2 regions of the Streptomyces sp. PL-25 genome follow, and region 2 is predicted to be linked to the other one. Evidence: riboswitches for the same ligand, from Rfam matches in the RefSeq annotation. Region 2 holds a riboswitch; the other holds the start of a gene.
The links. Region 2 has a riboswitch for thiamine pyrophosphate ahead of thiO (glycine oxidase ThiO). Riboswitches for the same ligand answer to the same signal wherever they lie in the genome.
Positions count from the first base shown of each region.

Region 1 (7,624 bases), 1.5 Mb from region 2:
CGGACCGAGCGGTTTTCGCGCGCGTCCGCGGCCCCGGCGCTTCCTCCGCGCACCTCTCCGTACCCGACGCCCGGATCCGTACCCGACGTCCGGTTCCGCCCCCGACGCCCGAAGCCGTCGCATCGTCCCCTCGTCGCGTCCCCGCCGCGCTGGACCGGCGGCGCGGCGAGCCGACGCCGCCGCGCCCGCGCGCCCCACCGCCCACCGACCTTCTCCCCAGCAGGCCCATCGGACGAAAGGCCACTCGCATGCCCGTGGAATTCCTCGGCATCGCCGCCACCAACGACGGCTCCGAGACCACCCCGCGCTCCGGCGCCGCCTTCGACAAGGACTACACGCTCCGCCTCGCCCGAGCGCACGAGGAGTACGGCTGGGACCGGGTGCTGTTCGCCTACGGCTCCGGTTCCCCGGACCCCGCGCCGGCCGCCGCGTACGTGGCGAGCCGCACCGAGCGGCTGGGGATCCTGCTCGCCCACCGGCCCAACGTCTCCTACCCCACCTTCGCCGCGAAGACCTTCGCCACCCTGGACCAGATCAGCGACGGCCGGCTGACCGTCCACTTCATCACCGGCGGCAGCGACCACGAACAGCGCCGCGAGGGCGACACCCTGACCAAGGACGAGCGCTACGCCCGCACCCGCGAGTACATCGGCATCGTCAAGAAGATCTGGACCACCCGCGAACCCTTCGACCACGAGGGCGAGCACTACCGCTTCCACGACTTCGTCAGCGACGTCTTCCCCGTCCAGCAGCCGCGCCCCGGCGTCTCGTTCGGGGGCTCGTCGCCCGCCGCGTACGCCGCGGGCGGCGCCGAGGCCGACATCTACTGCCTGTGGGGCGAGCCGCTGGCCCGGACCGCCGAGCAGATCGAGTCCGTGCGCGCCGCCGCGCGGGCGGCGGGCCGCACCGGCCTCCCGCGCATCCAGGTCGCCTTCCGCCCGATCATCGCCCCGACCGAGGAACTGGCGTGGGAGAAGGCCCACCGCACGGTCGGCGCCATCCGGGAGCGGCGGGCCGCCGGTGCCGTACGGCACCACCGGGGCGACGCGCCGCAGAACACGGGCTCCCAGCGGCTGCTCGACATCGCCGCGCAGGGCGAGCGCTACGACCGCGCGCTGTGGACCCCCACCGCCGCCGCGACCGGCGGAGCGGGCAACTCCAACGCCCTGGTCGGCACCCCGGAGACGGTCGCCCGCGCGCTCCTGGACTACTACGACCTCGGCGTCGACATCCTCTCCGCCCGGGGGTACGACCTGCTGGACGACGCGATCGACTTCGGCCGGTACGTGATCCCGCTCGTCCGCGAGGAGGTCGCCAGGCGCGACGCCGAACGCGCGGGCGCGGCCGCCGCCGACGCGGCCGGGCAGGGTTCCCGGGTGCTGGCGCAGGCAGGCGAACGGGCGTGAGAAACACTTGATATGACGGACCGTCAGGTGTGTGCGCCGCCCGCGAGCGCGACCCTGGCGATCTCGACGGCGGTGGCGTCCGCCGCCATGGAGCACAGCACCTGCCCGCCGACATGCTGGAACCGTAGGCGCCGGACGGTCATGCGGTTGCCGCCCTGGCCGACCGTCGTGGTCTCGGCGCGCTCCACCACGCGGATGTCCCGCCAGGGGTGCGCGACGGCGTCGGTCCTGCCGGTGAGGACGAGACCGCCGTCGAAGGCATGCATGCGGGGCAGGCGGCCGTCGCGGTGCCGCTCGTGGCGCAGGGCCGCGAGGGGCAGCGCGACGGCGAGGGCCAGGAAGGCGGCGCCGAGCGCGGTGACCGCCGTGCCGTGGGACCCGGCGGTCAGGCCGATCCCCGGCGCCAGCAGGACGACCGCCGCCCCGAAGCCCGCGCAGCCGGCGTCCCCGCCGCCGAGCGCGCGGGTGGCGCGGTGCGCGCCGAACCCGTGCCGCTCCGCGACCCGGGCCGCCCGGTCGGCCGCGGCGCTCGCCCCGGACCGCCCGGTCGGCGCGCCCGAACCGGCCCCTGCCTTCTTGTGTGCCACCGACCCACCGCCTTCCCCCGGGGCCGTGCCCGGCCCCGCACGCGGGACGCCCCGCTGCTGCGAGCATGCCCAACTACGGGACGGTGCGCACGATGTCGGCGGGATAGGCGCCCCTTCCGGGCCGGTGCCGTCAGCGCCGCCGCAGCACCCGCAGCGGCGCGTAGACGAGCAGCGCGGCCACGAACGCCACCGGGTAGGCGAGGTCGGCGCCGTGCAGCGCCTCGGCGGCCGGGCCCAGGTAGAGGCCGGTGTTCATGAAGGGCACGGCGGCGGCGAAGGCGGCGGCGAACGCCGTCAGCGCGGGCCACCACGGCTGCGGGCGGGCCGTCTCCTCGGCCAGATCGACCGGGCGGCCGCCGCGGGCCCGTGCGCGGGCGGCCCAGTCGACGATGACGACGGCGCAGAACCCGGGGATCCAGTACCCGACGAAGAGCAGGACGTTCTGGAAGCGGGCGGTGGTGTCGGCCGCGTGCATCCAGAGCACCAGCGGGAAGCCGAGGACCGCGGCGAACGCGGCGGCCACCGGGCGCGGCAGGCGCACACCCGTCGTCTGGAGGGCCAGCGACCCGCTGTAGTCGTTCATGGCGTTGCTGCACAGGGCCGCCAGGGCGACCGCGAGCAGCCCGAACGCGCCGAGCGCGCCGCCGCCGAGGACCCGGTCCACGCCCCGGGCGGTCTGGTCGGTGAACTGGGCGGCACCCCACAGGCCGAGCGCCTGCACCGCGACGAACGACAGGCCGACGCCGAGCAGGGTGCACCAGAACATGCGCGGACGGGAGGCGGTCCGGGGCAGATAGCGGCTGAAGTCGCTGGCGTAGGGGGCCCAGGACAGGGCGAGGCTCAGCGCGACGGTGCAGGTCAGGACGAACGCCCCGGCGCGGTCGGCGCCGTGCGCGGTGGCGCTCGCGCCGGTGTGGCCGCCGTCGGCGAGCTTGACGGCCACGACGGTGAAGGCCGCGGCGAGCCCGAACGTCATCACCGTCTGGAGGCGGTGGATCGCCTCGTAGCCGAGCACGCCCAGCGCGCCCTGTCCCGCCATCATCACCAGCACCCCGGCCCAGAACGGCCAGCCGCAGAGCTGGGCCAGCGCGTCCCCGCCGAACAGGCCGATCAGGGCGTCCCAGGCGATGGAGGACAGCCATTGCAGGGCGCCCGGCACCGTGACGGCCCGGCCGAAGGCGAGGCGGGCCAGCGGCAGCTGCGCCGCACCGGTCCGGCTGCCCCAGGTGCCCAGGTAGGCGGTCGGCACCGCGCCCAGCAGGGTGCCGAGGACGACGGCGGCCAGCGCGGTCGGGAAGTCCAGGCCGAGCGTGCTGCCGACGGTGCCGGTGAACACGCCGGTCATGGTCAGATTGGGGGCGAACCAGACGGTGAACAGCCGCGCGGGGCTGCCGTAGCGGGCGTCCTCGGGGACCGGGGCGATGCCCCGCGCCTCCACGCGCAGATCGCCCGGGGCCGTCGGCATCCGCCCGTCGAAGACGTGCCGGGGATCTCCGGGGGCCGCTTCACCGCGGGCATACGGCACTGACATGTGACATCCCTCCGCCAGTCCTAACTGGTTCAGGTTCGACGGGTGTGATCTCAGCCCCCGTGCGGGGGCACCCCGTGTCCAGGTACGCCGGTCAGAATAGCCCCGCCCCCCCCGGCGGCGTCGGGGAGGGCGGGGGAGGGCCGGGGCGGGTCAGCGGCTCGCGCCGGGCTCCGGGTCCAGGGCGAGGACGGCGAAGGTGGCCAGCCAGTGGTCGGTGGTGAAGTCGCCGCGCTCCACGGCCGGCAGGCCCGCCGCGAGATGGGCGTCGGCGGCCCCGGAGAGGCGGGTGCGGACCGGTCCGTCCGGCAGCGCCGCCGCCAGGGAGCGCAGCGCGGCGGCCCGGCTGAGGGCGAGGCCGAGCAGATGGCCGATCTGCGGATCGGCGTGGTCGGAGACCACGGGCACGTCCAGCGGCGCGCAGGGCGCCCCGGAGCCCAGGGCGGGCAGGAACCGGTCGAGCCAGGACGCGAACCGCTCCGGCTCCAGCACCCGGCGTACGGCGTCGGCCTCGGTCAGGGCGGGGGACAGGAAGTCCTGGCCGGAGGGCTCCCAGTGCGCGGGCGCGTCGTGGTCGTCGGCGAACCAGGCCAGCAGGCGGTCCCGTACGGCACGGTCGGTCGCGGGGGACAGCTCGCCCGAGTCGAGGGCGAGGCCGAGCGCGAAGGCGCTGTTGGGGTGGTTGCCGTGGCGCACGGGATAGGTGGCCTTGGGCAGCCAGTCGGCCAGCAGCCGGTCGACGGCGGCGACGCCCGGTGCCAGCGCCTCGGTCCAGCGGGCGCCCGCCTCGCCGCCGTGGGCGCGGCACTCGGCGGCGAGCGCGAGGAGCCAGGCCCAGCCGTAGGGCCGCTCGAAGGAGGGCCGGTCGAGCAGGTAGGCGGCCTCGGCGGTGATGCGCTCGGTGGTGAGGTGCCGGTCGAGCACGGCGGTGAACGGCGCGGTGCCGGGCAGCGCGGGGGTGCCGCCGTGGCGGCGCAGCAGCCGTACCAGCAGCCAGTGCATGTGGACGGCGGAGTGCCAGTCGTAGGCGCCGTAGAAGGCCGGGTGGAGGGTGCTCGGCCGGGTGTCCTCGTCCGGGGAGGCCACCAGGTGGGCGGGGAAGTTGGGGTACTCGCGGGTGATGTTGGCCAGGGCGAGCCGGGCGAAGGGCGCCGCGTGGGAGGCGAGGGGCATCAGTGGGTGGCCCCCTCGGTGACGCGCAGGTCCTGTCCGGCGGGTGTGCTCGCGGCGGCGGCCAGCAGGGCGCGCAGCCCGCGGGCCACGGTGGCGGGCTCCAGGGCGGGCGCGGAGCCGTCGGTGACCTGCTCCGGCGCCCAGGGCACGTGCATGAAGCCGCCGCGCACCCCGGGGAACTCGGTGGCGAGCAGATGGCCGAGGCCGTAGGCGACGTGGTTGCAGACGAAGGTGCCCGCGGTGTTCGAGACGGCGGCCGGGACACCGGCCGCGCGCAGGGCGGCCACGCACGCCTTCACCGGGAGGGTGGAGAAGTAGGCGGCGGGGCCGCCGGGGATCACGGGTTCGTCGACGGGCTGGGCGCCGGCGTTGTCGGGGATGCGGGCGTCGTCGATGTTCACGGCGACGCGTTCGACGGTGACGGCGGGCCGGCCGCCCGCCTGGCCCAGGCACACGACGAGGTCGGGGGCGCTCGCCCGCACGGCGTCCCGCAGCGCGTCGAGGGCCGCGCCGAAGACGCAGGGCAGTTCGGCGGCGGTGACGGTGAGGCCGGCGGGCGGTTCGGCGGCCAGCAGCGAGGCGGCCTGCCAGGACGGGTTCACCTGTTCGCCGCCGAACGGGGCGAAGCCGGTGACGAGCACACGGGTCATGGGGCTTCCTCCAGGAGGTACGAGGGCCAGGGGGCGGGACGGCGGGCGGGGCGGTCCGGCGGGCTCAGAAGGCGAAGACCGCCATGATCACGATGCAGCAGCCCAGCAGCGGGATCGCCGTCGGTATCTGCGCCTTGATCGGCCCGTACTGGTCCTTCAGTTCGAGCAGGGTGGCCGGGACGATGTTGAAGTTGGCGGCCATCGGGGTGCACAGCGTGCCGGCGAAGCCCGCCAGCATGCCGATCGCGAGGACGGCGGCCTCGTTGCCGTGCATCTGCTGGATGAGGACGGGCCAGCCGATCGCCGCGGTCATCACCGGGAAGGCGGCGAACGCGTTGCCCATGATCACCGTGAACAGGAACATGCCCAGGCAGTACGCCAGCACGGCGAGGTACTTCGAGTTGTCCGGCAGCACATCGTCCACGATCTTGCCGACCTGGGTGCCGACCCCGGCCAGCGCGAAGATCGACCCGAGCACGGCGAGCAGCTGCGGCAGCAGCAGCGCGGAGCCCATCGCCTCCAGCATCGAGCGCCCGGAGTGCAGCGGGACGGAGATCTTCCGCTCGCCGGTGACCAGCATGCCGACGACGAGGGCGACCACGCAGCCCACGCCGAGGCCGATCAGGGTGGCCTTGCCCGTCTCGAACAGGCCGGAGTCGTCGAGCACCGAGGCGCAGATGATCGCGACGACCGGGATCGTCAGGGCCGGAACGAAGATCTTGCTGCCCAGCCGGGCGGCCGAGGCCTCGCGCTGCTCGGCGGTGGTGGTGACCGGGACGCCCTTGCCGAGGAAGTTGAATCCGGCGAGCACGATCAGGACGAGGACCGCCACGCCGAGCGGTTCGGCGGGCAGCGTCCAGCCGCCGTTGTGCGCCTCGCCGTTGGCGACACCGGTGCCGTAGGGGAAGGTGAGCCCGAGCAGGCCCCAGAACGCGGCGGAGGTCCACCGCTTCGGGTTGCTGCGGTCGGCCGCCATCTGCACGGCCATCACGACGAAGACGAGCCCCACCAGCCAGTAGAGCCATTCGACCTTGATCACTTGGCGGTTCCCTTCGGGAGCGGCAGCTCGTGCTCGGCGGCGGCCAGCGCCATGTCGCGTTCCAGTTGCCGGTCCAGGAGCAGCAGCCGGGCTCCGTGGATGAGGAAGGCGCACACGGCGAGCGGGATCGCCCACAGGGCCAGCTGGGTCGGTTCCAGTTCCTGGTGGTACGTCGAGTTCACGAATCCGGTGATCAGGAGGATCGAGCCGATCGCGATGAAGCAGTCCTCGCCGAAGAAGACACCCACGGTGTCGGCCGAGGCGGCGTAGGAGCGGACCTTCTCGCGCATCCGCTCGGGCAGCGCCGCGCCCGTGGTGCGCTCGGCCGCGGCCTCGGCCATGGGGGCGACGAGCGGCCGTACGGTCTGCGCGGGACCGCCGATGCTGTTGAGGCCGAAGGCCGCGGTGACCTGCCGGACCAGCAGGTACACGGTGAGGAACCGGCCGGCGCTGAGGCTGCCGAGGCGGCCGATGAGATTGCGGGCCTGTTCGCGCAGGCCGTAGCGCTCCAGGAGGCCGATCACCGGGAGCACGATGGCGAAGACGGTGACCGAGCGGCTGTCGGCGAAGGACCGGCCGAAGGCCGCGAGGACCTCCTGCGGGTTCATCTTGCCGAGCAGGCCGGTGACGATCCCGGCGACGCCCACGACCAGGACGGGGTTGCGGCGGGTGACGAATCCGAGGATCACCACGACCACACCGAGGAGAACGATCATGCGCGGCCTTCTTCGGGCGTTGGGGACGGGGGCGCCCCGCGGGGGACGCGGATCCGGGACCGGATCCATGGGGAAGATGCACGGACCTTAGGCGATCGTTGAACGATCGAACAAGGGGTGAATTCACACTGCTGCCATCGGGCCGACATGTTCCCCCTTCGCCGGATCGTCCGCCACCCCCTTGTCGGATCGTTCAACAATCGTCTACGTTCAGGGTGTGATCGACCTCAACGCGGACCTCGGTGAAGGCTTCGGCCGCTGGACCCTCACCGACGACGACGCCCTCCTGTCCGTCGTCACCAGCGCCAACGTCGCCTGCGGATTCCACGCCGGCGACCCCGCCGTGATGCGCCGCGTCTGCGACCTCGCCGCCGAGCGCGGCGTACGCATCGGCGCCCAGGTGTCCTACCGCGACCTGGCCGGGTTCGGCCGGCGCGCCATGGACGTGCCCGGCGACGAGCTCACGGCCGAGATCGCCTACCAGATCGGGGCCCTCAGGGTCTTCGCTCAGGCCGCGGGCGCCGA
Region 1 covers NZ_CP136997.1:336,549-344,172, reverse strand. The annotation lists gene R4Z62_RS01445 (LLM class flavin-dependent oxidoreductase) at 249-1,406, shown strand; gene R4Z62_RS01440 (hypothetical protein) at 1,430-1,993, opposite strand; gene R4Z62_RS01435 (purine-cytosine permease family protein) at 2,124-3,524, opposite strand; TPP riboswitch at 3,514-3,609, opposite strand; gene R4Z62_RS01430 (DUF2891 domain-containing protein) at 3,675-4,694, opposite strand; gene pcp (pyroglutamyl-peptidase I) at 4,694-5,344, opposite strand; gene R4Z62_RS01420 (DUF979 domain-containing protein) at 5,409-6,383, opposite strand; gene R4Z62_RS01415 (DUF969 domain-containing protein) at 6,380-7,099, opposite strand; gene R4Z62_RS01410 (LamB/YcsF family protein) at 7,317-7,624, shown strand, end outside.
Region 1: it holds a riboswitch for thiamine pyrophosphate, as region 2 does, so the genes downstream of both, R4Z62_RS01435 (purine-cytosine permease family protein) here and thiO (glycine oxidase ThiO) in region 2, are expected to answer to the same signal.

Region 2 (7,624 bases):
TACCAGACGCCGCCGCCGACACCGAGGAGCAGCAGGACGGCGGCGACCACGGTCAGCACCATCCGCTTCGGCCGCCGGACGGACCGCCGGGGCGCCAGGGCCGCGGACGCCTCGAAGCGGCTGGTGCGGTGCAGCGGGTCCCCGCCGCCCGCACCGGCCGGGTCCGGCGTGTCCTCGTTCACCGGCAGCGGACGCGGCACCGTCAGCGCGCGCGGGATCACGCTCGTACGGTCCTCGCCGTTGTCGTGCTCCGCGGTGCGGGCCTGCGGCGGCAGGGCGTCGAGCTGCTGCGCGGAGAGCGCGGCGCGGGCCTCGCGGACCCGCGCCAGCAGCGCCACCGCGTCGTGCGGCCGGACGCCGGCGGTGCGCGCGGTGGCCGCGGCGACCAGCTCGTCCAGCGCGTACGGCAGGCCGGGCACCGCTGCGGACGGGGCCGGCACGTCCTCGTGCAGATGCTGGTACAGCACCTGGGCCGGGCTGTCGCCCTGGTGGGGCTTGCCGCCGGTCAGCATCTCGTAGAGCACCACACCGCACGCGTACACGTCGACGCGGGGATCGGCGGTGCCCTGCTCTATCTGCTCGGGGGCCAGGTAGGAGACGGTGCCCAGGACGGCGCCGGTGGTGCTGGTGACCGAGTCCACCGCGCGGACCAGCCCGAAGTCGGCGACCTTGACCCGGCCGTCGTCCCCTATCAGCACGTTCTCCGGCTTCATGTCGCGGTGCACGAACCCGGCGCGGTGCGCCGCGCCGAGCGCCGCGAGCACCGGCTCCAGGATGTCCAGCGCGGCCCGCGGCTGGAGCGCCCCGCGCTCGCGCAGCACGTCACGCAGCGTGCACCCGGCGACGTACTCCATGGCGAGGTAGACGTACGACCCGTCGGTGCCCTGGTCGAAGACCTGCACCACGTTCGGGTGGTCCAGGCGGGCCACCGACTTGGCCTCCCGGATGAACCGCTCCACGAAGGAACCGTCGACCGCGAGCGCCGGGTGCATCACCTTGAGCGCGAGCACGCGGTCCAGACGGGTGTCCAGGGCCCGGTAGACCGTGGCCATCCCGCCGACGGCGATCCGCGCGTCGACGCGATACCGGCCGTCGAGCACCTGCCCGACGAGAGGGTCCTGAAGGGTCGTATCCACGCACGTGAGTCTACGAGCCGCCACCGACACCCTCACCGCCCCGCGGGCCCCGGCGCCGGGACTGCGACCGAGCTGTGACGCTTCCCACGCGCGCGGGGCCTGTGACGGGACCCTGTGACGGGACCTAGAACGCGGGCCGTTCCGGGTCCAGGGCGGCCAGGCCCTGCTCCGGGGACGACGCCCGCGCGAAGTGGCGCTTGGGGATGCGGCCCGCCAGCCGGGCCAGCCGGCCGGCCGTCACCGCGTGCCGCATCGCCTCCGCCATCACCGCCGGCTCCTGCGCCCGCGTCACCGCCGAGGCGAGCATCACGGCGTCGCAGCCCAGCTCCATGGCCAGCGCCACGTCGGAGGCCGTACCGGCGCCCGCGTCCAGGATCACCGGCACGCGCGCGTGCTCCACGATCAGCTCGAAGTTGTGCGGATTGCGGATGCCGAGGCCGGAGCCGATCGGCGAGCCCAGCGGCATGACCGCGGCACAGCCCACGTCCTGGAGCTTGCGGGCGAGCACCGGGTCGTCATTGGTGTACGGCAGCACCGTGAAGCCGTCGTCGACCAGCGTCTCCGCCGCGTCCAGCAGCTCGATCGGGTCCGGCAGCAGGGTGCGCTCGTCGGCGATGACCTCCAGCTTGACCAGGTCGGTGCCGAGCGCCTCGCGGGCCAGGCGGGCGGTCAGCACCGCCTCGCCCGCCGTGAAGCAGCCCGCCGTGTTGGGCAGCACCCGGATGCCGAGCCGGTCCAGCACGGACAGCACCGAACCGTGCGACGAGGGGTCCACCCGGCGCATCGCGACCGTGGTCAGCTCGGTGCCGGAGGCCACCAGGGACCGTTCCAGCACGTCCAGGCTGGGCGCACCGCCGGTGCCCATGATCAGCCGGGAGGTGTAGGACGTGCCTCCCAGGAGGAAGGGGTCGTCGGCCATGGGGTCAGCCTCCTTGGACGGCGGTGAGGATCTCGACGCGGTCGCCCTCGGACAGCGCGGTGGCGGGCCACTGGGTGCGCGGGACGACGGTCTCGTTGACGGCGGCGGCCACCCCGGAGGGCGCAGCCGTCACGGCGCGCACGACGGCGTCCAGGGCCGTGCCGGGCGCGATCTCGCGCGGCTCGCCGTTGACGGAGACGGACAGGAGCGGGGGCGGGGGCGGGGGTGCGGAGGTGTTCATACGGGCTGCTCCGTGCGGGCGGCGGCGAACCGCCGCGGGGTGAAGGGACGGGCCTCGTCCGGCAGCGCGCCGGTGGTCAGGGCGTGCGCCATGACGTCGCCGGTGACCGGGGTGAGCAGCACGCCGTTGCGGTGGTGCCCGGTGGCCAGCAGCAGCCCGTCCAGACCGGTCGGGCCGAGCAGCGGCGCGTTGTCCGGGGAACCGGGGCGCAGTCCGGCGCGGGTCTCGGTCAGCGGCAGCTCGGTGATCCCGGGCACCAGCTCGTGCGCGTCGCGCAGCAGCTCGTAGACGCCGCCCGCGGTCACCGTCGTGTCCCAGCCCAGCTCCTCGCTGGTGGCGCCGACGACCAGCTCGCCGTTCAGGCGCGGCACCAGGTAGACGTGGCCGCCGCGCACCACGGCGCGCACGGTGCGGCTCAGGAACGGCGCGTACCGCTTCGGCACGGTCAGCCGCAGCACCTGCCCCTTGACCGGGCGCACCGGCGGCAGCACCTCGTCCGGGACCCCCGCCAGGCGTCCGCTGAGGCTGCCGGCGGCCAGCACCACCTGCTCGGCGCCGAGCGCCGTGCCGTCGCGCAGGACGCACCCCGCGGCCCGGCCCCGGGCGAGGGTGAGCCGCTCGGCCCGGTCGCGGTGGAAGACCACCCCGGCGCGCTCGCAGGCGGCCACCAGGGCGGCGGACAGACGGCGCGGGTCGATCTGGTGGTCGCCGTCCACCCGCAGACCGCCGCGCACACCCGGCGCGAGCATCGGCTCCAGACGGCGGCAGTCCCGCCCGGACAGCCACTCCGCCTCCAGCCCGCAGCGCAGTTGCAGGGCGTGCAGGTCCCGCAGGTGGGCGCGGTCGTCGGTGTCCAGCGCGACGGCGAGCGTGCCGCAGCGGCGGTAGCCGAGGTCGTGCCCGGTGGCCTCGGTCAGCTCGGCCGCGAAGTCCGGATAGCGGCGGGCCGAGGCCAGGTTCAGGCCGAGCAGCGTCTCCTCGCCGTAGTGCAGCTCCGTGACGGCGGCCAGCATCCCGGCCGCCACCTGCGCGGCCCCGCCGCCCGGCTCGGGATCCACCACGGCCGTGGACAGCCCGCGCAGGGCCGCCCGCCAGGCGGTCACGAGCCCGATGATTCCGCCCCCGACGACGAGGACGTCTGACGTACGTGGCGACGACATGGGCGTCCAGCCCCTCCCTTCGCCGGCATGACCCGGATCAGGTTCGTACGGTCGGAGGCCGCCAGCCTCCCTCTCAGCCCGGTGCGTCCGGGCTCCCGCGAGTGCTTGTACGGTCGCCAGCCTAGCCCCACGAGCAGCGCCTCTGTAAGGGAGCCTCCGGTGCGCCGCCTCCCCGCGGACCGGGGCCCGGACCGGACCGGTACCCGCGCCCGGACCGGCCCCCTGCCTGACGCCTTGTCAGGTGACTATGGTGATCGGGTGAGCGAGCAGACACCGGAACCGGGACAGGCGCAGGCGCAGGCGCGGGAGCAGGAGCACGGGCGGGCCCGGCAGGGCGCGCCGCAGCCGCGGCGCGTGGTCGTCGTCGGCGCGGGCATGGCCGGCGTGCAGACCGCGGTCGCCCTGCGTGAACAGGGCTTCACCGGCACGGTCACCCTGATCGGCGCCGAACCCCACCAGCCCTACGACCGGCCGCCGCTGTCCAAGGCCGTCCTGCTCGGCAAGGCGGAGGGCTCCGCCTTCGACGTCGACTTCGAGGCCCTCGGCGTCGAGCTGCGCCTGGGCTGCGAGGCCCTGGCCGTACACACCGACGTCCATGTGCTCGACACCTCCGCGGGGCCCGTCCCGTACGACGTGCTCGTCCTGGCCACCGGCGCCGAACCGGTGCGGCTGCCCGGCACCGAGGACGTCCCCGGTGTGCACCTGCTGCGCACCCTGGACGACGCCGAACGGCTGCGCCCGGTCCTCGCCGGACAGCACGACGTCGTGGTGGTCGGCGCGGGCTGGATCGGCGCCGAGTTCGCCACCGCCGCGCGCGAGGCGGGCTGCGCCGTGACGGTCGTGGAGGCCGCCGGCCGGCCGCTGGCGGGCGTCCTGCCCGCCGAGGTGGCCGCGCCCATGACCGCCTGGTACGCCGACAGCGGCGCCGTGCTGCGCACCCACGCGCGCGTGGCGGCCGTCGAGCCCGGAGCGGTCGTCCTCGACGACGGCGAGCGGCTGCCCGCCGGTGCCGTGGTCGTCGGCATCGGCGCCCGCCCCGCCACCGCCTGGCTGGCCGGTTCCGGCATCGCCCTGGGCGAGTGGGGCGAGGTGCTCGCCGACGACCATCTGCGCACCAGCGCCCCGGACGTGTACGCGGTCGGCGACTGCGCCTCCTTCCCCTCGCGCCGCTACGGCGAACGCCTGCTGGTCCACCACTGGGACAACGCGCTCCAGGGGCCGCGCACCGTCGCCGCCGACGTGATCGGCCTGACCCCCGCGGCCTACGACCCGGTGCCGTACTTCTGGTCCGAGCAGTTCGGCCGGTTCGTGCAGTACGCCGGGCACCACACCGCGGCCGACGCCATGGTCTGGCGCGGCGAGCCGTCCGGTCCGGCGTGGACGGTCTGCTGGCTGCGCCAGGGGCGGCTGGTCGCCCTGTTGGCGGTCGGCCGGCCGCGGGATCTCGCCCAGGGCAGACGGCTGATCGAGGGAGGCGCGCCGATGGACCCCGAGCTGCTGGCGGACCCGGCGCGGCCGCTGAAGACGGCCGTCGGCTAGCTATAGCCAGGGGAGGTCCCAGGGCGCGGTGCCCGGCCGCGCCGCCCGGGTGGACGGGGTCGGCTTCCGCGTGTCAGTGGCAGATGGCACGCTTGGTTCTGTGACCGAGATTGACGCGAAGACCGATGGGCTCGTCCCCGCCTGGCTCACCCTCCCCGACATCGCCGAGATGCTCGGCGTCGAGGTGACGCGTGTGCGGCAGCTGGTGAAGGAGGGCCAGCTCATCGCCGTACGCCGGGGTGAGAACCGCGCGCTGCACGTCCCCGCCGCCTTCATCGACGGGGACAAGGTCGTCAAGGGCCTGACCGGGACCCTGACCCTGCTGCGGGACGACGGCTTCACGGCCGAAGAGATGATCGAGTGGCTCTTCACCCCCGACCCCAGCCTGCCCGGCACCCCCGCGCAGGCCCTCAGTGAGAACCGCGGCACGGAGGTGAAGCGCCGCGCCCAGGCGCTGGCCGTCTGAGCCCGAGGCCGGGACGACCGGCCCACCGAGCCGTGCGGGGCGTAGCCGCGCCGGACGGCGGACGCGGACGGGGCGTGCGCGCCGCGCGCGCCCCGTGCCTCCCTCCGGCCCGCACGGCGACCGGAACACCAGCACGTACGCACGCACAGGTACGCACACGCGTAGGCACTGCGCGCGGTACGCACGCCCCGCAGCACGCACGACCACGCACCACTGATCCGATCGCAGGGGGACTCCACGCATGTCCGACACCGCCGCAGCCGCCGCCCGCGCCCGTCTGGCCGACGCGCGCCTGTATCTGTGCACGGACGCCCGCAAGGACCGGGGCGACCTGCCCGAGTTCCTGGACGCGGTCCTCGCGGGCGGGGTCGACATCGTGCAGCTGCGCGACAAGGGCATGGAGGCCGGGGAGGAGCTGGAGCACCTGGAGGTGTTCGCCGACGCCTGCGCCCGCCACGGCAGACTGCTCGCGGTCAACGACCGCGCGGACGTCGCCCACGCGGCCCGCGCCGACGTGCTGCATCTGGGCCAGGGCGACCTGCCGGTCCCGGCGGCCCGCGCCGTCCTCGGCGGCGACATCCTGATCGGCCGCTCCACCCACGCCGAGTCCGAGGCCGCCGCTGCCGCCGTCCAGGACGGCGTGGACTACTTCTGCACCGGCCCCTGCTGGCCCACCCCGACCAAGCCCGGCCGCCACGCGCCCGGCCTCGACCTGGTCCGGTACACCGCCTCCCTGGGCACCGACCGCCCCTGGTTCGCCATCGGCGGTATCGACCTGGGCAATCTGGACCAGGTGCTGGAGGCGGGCGCCCGGCGGGTCGTCGTGGTCCGGGCGATCACCGAGGCCGCTGATCCCGGCGCCGCGGCGGCGGAGTTCGCGAAGCGGCTGCGCGAGACGGTCTGACCCCGGCCCCGGCCCCGATCTCAGCCCCGGCCGCGGACCGGTCCGGCGCGTCCGTGGACAGAAAGTGTCCAAGGAGTGGACAACAACTCGGCAAACCGGGCAAAAAGCCATCGTTCGGTTGGGTGGCCGCCGCACCCTGGCTAACCTGCGGGTATGGCCCTCGGCACCGCATCCACCAGGTCGGACCACGCCCGCACGGTCCGCGACATGCTCGCGACCGGCAAGACGACGTACTCCTTCGAGTTCTACGCCCCGAAAACCCCGAAGGGCGAGCGGAACCTGTGGAACGCGCTGCGCCGGGTCGAGGCCGTGGCGCCCGACTTCGTCTCGGTGACCTACGGCGCGGGCGGCTCCACCCGCGCGGGCACGGTCAAGGCGACCGAGGCCATCGCCTCGGACACCACGCTCACCCCGATCGCCCACCTCACCGCCGTCGACCACTCCGTGGCCGACCTGCGCAACATCATCGGGCAGTACGCCGACGCCGGGATCCGCAACATGCTGGCCCTGCGCGGCGACCCGCCCGGCGACCCGATGGGCGAGTGGGTGCCCCACCCCCGCGGTCTGCGCTACGCCGCCGAACTCGTCGAGCTGATCAAGACCTCCGGTGACTTCTGCGTCGGTGTCGCGGCCTTCCCCGCGATGCACCCGCGCTCCGCCGACCGGGACACGGACGTCCGCCACTTCGTCGACAAGTGCCGGGCCGGCGCCGACTACGCCGTCACACAGATGTTCTTCGACCCGGAGGACTATCTGAGGCTGCGCGACCGGGTCGCGGCGGCCGGCTGCGAGACCCCGATCATCCCCGAGATCATGCCCATCGCCAGTGTGAAGACGCTCGCGCGGATCCCGTCGCTCACCAACGCCGTCTTCCCCGGCGCCCTGAAAGAGCGCATCCTCGCGGCGCAGGACGATCCGGCCGCTGTACGCTCCATTGGCATCGAGTTCGCCACGGAGTTCTGCGCGCGGCTGCTGGCCGAAGGAGTGCCCGGACTGCACTTCATCACGCTCAACAACTCCACGGCGACCCTGGAGATCCACGAGAACCTGGGCCCGCACCGCTCACCGCGGGCCTAGACCGGTCGCATCACGGGTGCGACACACTGCGGAACGGCCACTGGGAGAGGGGCGTACATGGGCTGGGCGGTCCTCTACATCGCGTTCGGCGGCGTCGCACTGTGGTTGCTCGGCGAGGTGCTGCTGCAGTACAAGGCGCGGCTGCGCTGGCGGCTGCTCGCCTTCGGCGGCTTCCTCTGCGT
Region 2 covers NZ_CP136997.1:1,829,761-1,837,384, reverse strand. The annotation lists gene pknB (Stk1 family PASTA domain-containing Ser/Thr kinase) at 1-1,136, opposite strand, end outside; gene R4Z62_RS08155 (thiazole synthase) at 1,261-2,055, opposite strand; gene thiS (sulfur carrier protein ThiS) at 2,060-2,260, opposite strand; gene thiO (glycine oxidase ThiO) at 2,293-3,456, opposite strand; TPP riboswitch at 3,454-3,565, opposite strand; gene R4Z62_RS08140 (NAD(P)/FAD-dependent oxidoreductase) at 3,715-4,995, shown strand; gene R4Z62_RS08135 (Rv2175c family DNA-binding protein) at 5,096-5,461, shown strand; gene thiE (thiamine phosphate synthase) at 5,703-6,365, shown strand; gene metF (methylenetetrahydrofolate reductase [NAD(P)H]) at 6,519-7,442, shown strand; gene R4Z62_RS08120 (SCO2102 family sporulation regulator) at 7,500-7,624, shown strand, end outside.